Regions from separate parts of the Geobacillus thermopakistaniensis genome, predicted to be linked through region 2. Evidence: a T-box and tRNA genes for the amino acid it is inferred to sense, from the RefSeq annotation. Region 2 holds a T-box; the other holds one or more tRNA genes.
What was found. The T-box of region 2 lies ahead of alaS (alanine--tRNA ligase). A T-box ahead of a tRNA ligase gene usually reads a tRNA of that ligase, here a tRNA-Ala.

Region 1 (3,396 bases), on a different contig from region 2:
CAGCCAATACGCCGTGACAAACGCGCACGCAAGCAGCGCCAATCCATCGCCGTACAGCGCTTCCCCGCTGACGCGGAAGTCTCCCCAGCTGATGAGGATGCTGCCGATCATGGCCAACACCGCGCTCCCGACCGCGCCGACGGTCAACCGTTCGCGGAAAAACAACGCGCCGCCTGCGAAGGCAAACAGCGGCTGCAGCGTCACAAGCACGACCGAACTGGCGACGGATGTATAGTCGAGCGATTCAAACCAAAGGATAAAATGAAAGGCAAGCAAAACCCCAGAACAAAGCGAAAACAGCCAATCGCGCCGGGAGACGCCTCGGAGTTCGCTTCGATGCCGGAGGAACAACGGCGTCATGATGGCGACGGCCAAAAAGAGCCGATAAAAGGCGATCACCGCGGACGGCGCCTGCGACCATTTGACGAAAATGGCCGATGTTGACACGGCAAGCGCGCCGATGAATAGAGCGGCATAAGCCTTTGCTGTGCTTGGCGGCTTCATGTTTCTGCCAACTCACTTTCTACGAAAAGGAGTGTGCGCCCTGATCTACCACTTTCATGCGGAAGGGCGGACAAAAATGGTTCACGAACGTTTTCTTACATTATACCATGAACGAGGTGAGAAACGATGATGTTTGATCCGTTCCTCAAACTAGGGATTTCCGCCATTCTCGGGCTGATCATTGGGCTGGAACGGGAATTGAAGCGAAAACCGGTCGGTTTGAAAACGTGTCTTGTGATTTCCATTTCCAGCTGCTTGCTTACAATCGTTTCGATCGAATCGGCGTACGTCTTTCCGCTCAAAGACCATATTACGATGGACCCGCTTCGACTGGCGGCGCAAATTGTGTCCGGGGTCGGTTTTTTAGGAGCAGGCGTCATTTTGCGCCGCGGCAACGACAGCATCACCGGGCTGACAACCGCCGCGATCATTTGGGGGGCGGCAGGGATTGGAGTAGCGGTCGGCGCAGGCTTCTATTGGGAATCGGCGTTCGGCGTCGCGCTTCTCATTGTCAGTGTGGAACTCATTCCGTTTTTGATCAATTTTTTTGGACCAAAGCAGCTGCGCGAAAAAGAGGTGCTGTTGCAAATCACCGTGGCGGACGCCAAAAACATTACAAAGGTCATCGACCATTTAAAACAACAGGACATCAACATTAAAACGATGCGCATTAAAGACGTTGAAGAGAATGAACATTTGCTGAAACTAAGAGCCGTCATTGACCAAAAGCGCTCGACCGCCGAACTTTACTACGTCATCCGCTCCATTGACGATGTCGTGCACGTTGATATTGAAAGCGGGTGATCAAAAAAGGATTGCAATTGTCCGCATCCATATATATAATGGGACATGGACAGATCATCCATATCCTTTTTTGGGGCATTAGCTCAGTTGGGAGAGCGTCGTGCTGGCAGCGCGAAGGTCACCGGTTCGAGCCCGGTATGCTCCATTTGCCCAACCCTTGCCGTGCAAGGGTTTTTTATTTTTGTTTCGGGAGATGGCGATGAGCCATCCCCCTGTGAACAAATTCCCAAAAGAAGCCTCCCACCATCTAAACGTGAAGGGGCGCCAGCACCAGTGAACGACCTGACTGAACCTCAAATCGTGGGGCACACAAGAAATCGCTCGGTTCACGTCCCGTCATGAGATGAGACTCCTCGGACTCTTACGCCCTTCGGCTTCATCCGTCCGGGTTGGTTTTGTATTTTTTCAGACGTTCCTCCAACTCACGGCGCGCCTGCTCGATGTCAAAGTCGTCGTCTTCCGGCTGGCTGTAATCCATCTTCAGCCAATCCGGCACGATCTCGGTGCGGATCGGTTTCCGCATCGTTCTGCCGCCATCGGATGAAGGCGGGGCGGATCGTTGCTTCATCCGCTCTTTTCGAAACGCCAACCGCGCGGCGCGCACTTCGTCCACGGTGCGATACCCTTTTTCCGTCCAGTCGCGCAAAATCGTTTCCACGTACACCCACCGTTTGGCGCCGTTTTCCACCGCGATTTTCAATGCTTCCAACACCAATTCCTCGGACGCATCGTCCACCCATGCATTGATCTTTTCCCGCAAATAATCGCCGATCACGCCAAACCCGTTTTCCTCACAGAAGCGAACGATCTCCTTGTATGTGCGCACGCGCGCGTCTTCTTCGTCTTCTCTTTTGATCTCTGATGTCATCTCTGTTGTCGTCTCTGGTATTGGTCTTGTCAAATTGAGCACCTCGACCGCCCAGTTTGACCAGCTGGATGGTTCATTTTGCGCAAATGGACGGACTGTTTCGCCCATCGTCTGCTCATTTTGGCCGATCGAAACGCCATCGTAAACGGCCGAAATCTGATCTTGTTGAATCGTCGAAACGCTGCTTTGCCTCATCGACCCCCCATCTTCAGTGGGCAAAACCCTATTTTGAACCGTCAAAATGCCATCTTGAGCCGTCAACATCCCCCCTTGAACCACAGAAGCGCCGCCTTGAACGGCCGAGATGCCATCTTGCACAATCGAATCCCCATCGTGCGTCGTCAAACCCTCATCGTGAACGAACGAAACCCCGTTTTGAGTGAACGAAACCGCACCTTGAACGATCGAAACACCATTGTGCGCGGTCATCACGCCATCATCTGCCGCCTGCCCATGTTGTCCGTCCGACATTTCTGATATTTCTTTCGTTATTTCGGCCAGTTTGTCATAGTCGATCCGATACCATTTCGTTTTATCGATCTTGGAGCGGTTGAAATTCGCCGCGACGATGATCCCCATTTTTTCCAGTTTAAGAATGATCCGGCGAATCGTGCTTTCCGACCAGAACGGGAATTGTCGCTGCCAGTCTGCATACGTGTTGTACACCCACTTATAGCCGTCATGGACGTTTTCGCTTTTCTTGAGCCAATAATGCAGCTGCTGAACAACGATGCTTTCGTTCAACCCGATCGCCAAAGCGAGTTGCGGCAAAATGACCAACGGTTGATCATCGAAAAGCAAGTTGGACATGTCATCCTCTCCCCCTCAGACGAGATGTTTCCTCATCGTTCCACTTTTTTGATAAACTTTATCGTGAACGAACGCAAACCGCCTAACAGCGCGATAACGGCCATATTGGCTTGATTTTTCGCTGAAAAACGGAAAAAACCGGCATAACATGTGCGATCGTGTGCTGAAACCCATCCATTGCGGACATCCGGTTTTTGTTCAAGAGGAAGAAATGTTTTTCGAGTGGAGGGATCGTTTTTGAAACGAATGGTCATATTCTTGTTTTGTTTCCTGTTGATGTTCCCGATTTCCGCTTTTGCCCACCCTGGCGAGCTTGATGAGTTGGGCGGGCACTTCCGCGGCAGCGACTGCGTGTATTTGCTCCATGAGCCGACTGCGCTGGCGAAGCAGGCGAAAACGAAACAAGAGCT
Region 2 (3,396 bases):
TTGTGGCTGTCAAATAGTGCTAAAAGCGGTGAAGGCATATTTCCCGCCGCATCTCCTACACTAAACGGTAGGAGGTGTGGCGATGGGCGAGCAACAATGGCTGTCGTTCTTTCGCATCGGAAAATGGCTGCTCATGACGGCAATCATCTATTTGATCGTTCGGATGAAAGACGTTTGGCGGCCGGTCATTGATTTTATCGCAACGGTGTTGACGCCGTTTTTGCTGGCGTCGTTTATTACGTATTTGCTCTACCCGCTTGTGGAATCCATCCATCGCAAAGGAATGCCGCGCGCCCTTGCCATTTTGTTGATTTATTTGTTGTTTTTCGGTTTGGTCGGCTACGGCTTGTACCGCGGCGTGCCGCTATTCATCGCCCAGTTGCGTGAACTGGATGAACAGCTGCCGTCTTTGATGAATACATACCGCCAATGGGTGCGCCACATCCACGACGAGACGTCGAATTGGCCGCTTGAGGTGCACACGCGCATCGAAGCGATGTTTGCCGAGATCGAGCAGGCAGCGGCGGCCGCCGTCGCGATGGCGATCAACGCCGCCAAATCGTTCATCGGTTCGGCGGCGACGCTGTTGATCATTCCGTTTATCGTCTTCTATATGTTAAAAGACATCGATGTGTTGAAAAAAGCGATTTGGTACATGACACCGAAGCGGTGGCGTGGGCCGGGGATGACGTTTTTGAAGGATGTCGATGAATCGCTCGGCGGCTACATTCGCGGCCAGCTGTTCGTCTGTGCGGCGATCGGTCTGGCAGCGGCGCTCGGCTTGTGGCTTGCCGGCATGGATTATCCGCTGTTGCTCGGCTTTGTCATTGGCGTGACGAACATCATCCCGTATTTTGGCCCGCTGATCGGCGCCGTTCCAGCGGTCATTTTGGCTGCCACCGTCTCGCTGAAAATGGTCGTGATCGTGCTTGTCATCATTTTTACCTTGCAGTTTTTAGAAGGGAACATCTTGTCGCCGTTGATCGTCGGCAAAAGCGTGCATATGCATCCGCTTGTCATTATGCTCGCCCTCTTTGCCGGCGGCGAGCTCGCCGGCGTGCTCGGCCTCATTCTCGCCGTTCCGACGGCGGCGGTGCTGAAAGTGGCCATCGCCCATTGGAAAGAGCATTATGCTTCGCATTGACAAATGCTCTCTGCTTGTCTATAATCTTTCAATGAAAAAAGCGAATACATAACGCGATGACGGATCGAGTATGTTGCAGTCCATCTTAACGCGCGAGCTCGCGCACAGAGAGGAATTTCCGCGGCTGAAAGAAATTCCAGATGAAGGGCAACAGAAGGCTAATCCGGAGCGCAGGCAAAACCTGACGCAAGGCTGCGTTACGGCCAAAGAGGTGATGGGCGTTTTTTGCCCATAAACAGGGTGGTACCGCGAGCATAACTCTCGTCCCTGCAGGGGATGGGAGTTTTTTTATATAAAAGGCGAAAGGGGAGGATCATCATGAAAAAGCTGACATCCGCCCAAGTGCGGCGCATGTTTTTAGAGTTTTTCCAAGAAAAAGGCCATGCGGTTGAGCCGAGCGCATCGCTCATTCCGGTCGACGACCCGTCGCTGTTGTGGATCAACAGCGGCGTCGCGACGTTGAAAAAATACTTTGACGGGCGCATCGTTCCGGAAAACCCGCGCATTTGCAACGCGCAAAAATCGATCCGCACCAACGACATCGAAAACGTCGGGAAAACGGCGCGCCACCATACGTTTTTTGAAATGCTCGGCAACTTTTCGATCGGCGATTACTTCAAGCGGGAAGCGATCCATTGGGCATGGGAGTTTTTGACGAGCGACAAATGGATCGGTTTTGATCCGGAACGGTTGTCCGTCACCGTCCATCCGGAAGACGAGGAAGCGTACAACATTTGGCGCAACGAAATCGGCTTGCCGGAAGAGCGGATCATTCGCCTTGAAGGCAACTTCTGGGACATCGGCGAAGGCCCGAGCGGTCCGAACACGGAAATCTTTTACGACCGCGGCGAAGCGTTCGGCAACGACCCGAACGATCCGGAGCTGTACCCAGGCGGGGAAAATGACCGCTATTTAGAAGTATGGAACCTTGTCTTTTCGCAGTTTAACCATAACCCGGACGGCACGTACACGCCGCTGCCGAAGAAAAACATCGACACCGGCATGGGCTTGGAGCGGATGTGCTCGATTTTGCAAGACGTGCCGACGAACTTTGAAACCGACTTGTTCCTGCCGATCATCCGCGCGACCGAGCAGATCGCCGGCGAGCGGTATGGCGAAGATCCGGACAAAGACGTCGCCTTTAAGGTGATCGCCGACCATATTCGAGCCGTGACGTTCGCGATCGGCGACGGGGCGCTGCCGTCAAATGAGGGCCGCGGTTATGTGCTGCGCCGCCTGCTCCGCCGCGCGGTGCGCTATGCGAAACATATCGGCATTGACCGTCCGTTTATGTACGAACTCGTCCCGGTCGTCGGCGAGATTATGCACGACTACTATCCGGAGGTGAAAGAAAAAGCCGATTTCATCGCCCGCGTCATCCGGACGGAAGAAGAACGGTTCCATGAAACGCTCCATGAAGGGCTCGCCATATTGGCGGAGGTGATCGAAAAGGCGAAAGAGCAAGGAAGCGACGTCATTCCGGGCGAGGAAGCGTTCCGCCTGTATGATACGTACGGCTTTCCGATCGAGCTGACGGAAGAGTACGCCGCTGAAGCGGGCATGACGGTCGACCATGCCGGATTTGAGCGCGAGATGGAGCGGCAACGCGAACGGGCGCGCGCGGCCCGGCAAGATGTCGATTCGATGCAAGTCCAAGGCGGAGTGCTCGGTGACATTAAAGATGAAAGCCGGTTTGTCGGCTACGATGAGCTTGTTGCCGCATCGACGGTCATCGCCATCGTCAAAGACGGGCGGCTTGTCGAGGAAGTGAAAGCCGGCGAAGAGGCGCAAATCATCGTCGATGTGACGCCATTTTACGCCGAAAGCGGCGGACAAATCGCTGACCAAGGCGTGTTTGAAAGCGAAACAGGAACAGCGGTCGTCAAAGATGTGCAAAAAGCGCCGAACGGCCAACATCTTCATGCGATCATCGTCGAACGCGGAACGGTGAAAAAAGGATCCCGCTATACGGCGCGCGTCGATGAAGCAAAGCGGATGCGCATCGTAAAAAACCATACGGCGACCCATTTGCTCCATCAAGCGCTAAAAGACGTGCTCGGCCGCCATGTCAACCAAGCGGGGTCGCTTGTCGCCCCGGACCGGCTTCGTTTTGACTTCACCCATTTTGGGCAAGTGAAGCCAGAGGAGCTCGAGCGCATCGAAGCCATCGTCAACGAACAAATTTGGAAAAGCCTCCCAGTTGACATTTTTTATAAACCGCTCGAGGAAGCGAAAGCGATGGGCGCGATGGC

Region 1: it has a tRNA-Ala gene. The T-box ahead of alaS (alanine--tRNA ligase) is inferred to sense a tRNA for this amino acid. The anticodon was not compared.

What each region holds. Positions count from the first base shown of each region.
Region 1 is NZ_AYSF01000053.1:1,887-5,282, forward strand. Features, by position in the region: gene T260_RS128415 (DMT family transporter) at 1-504, opposite strand, end outside; gene T260_RS128410 (MgtC/SapB family protein) at 631-1,308, shown strand; tRNA gene T260_RS128405 (tRNA-Ala) at 1,381-1,453, shown strand; gene T260_RS128400 (DnaD domain protein) at 1,685-2,986, opposite strand; gene T260_RS128395 (thermonuclease family protein) at 3,224-3,396, shown strand, end outside.
Region 2 is NZ_AYSF01000111.1:4,427-7,822, forward strand. Features, by position in the region: gene T260_RS122335 (AI-2E family transporter) at 83-1,144, shown strand; T-box leader at 1,192-1,416, shown strand; gene alaS (alanine--tRNA ligase) at 1,463-3,396, shown strand, end outside.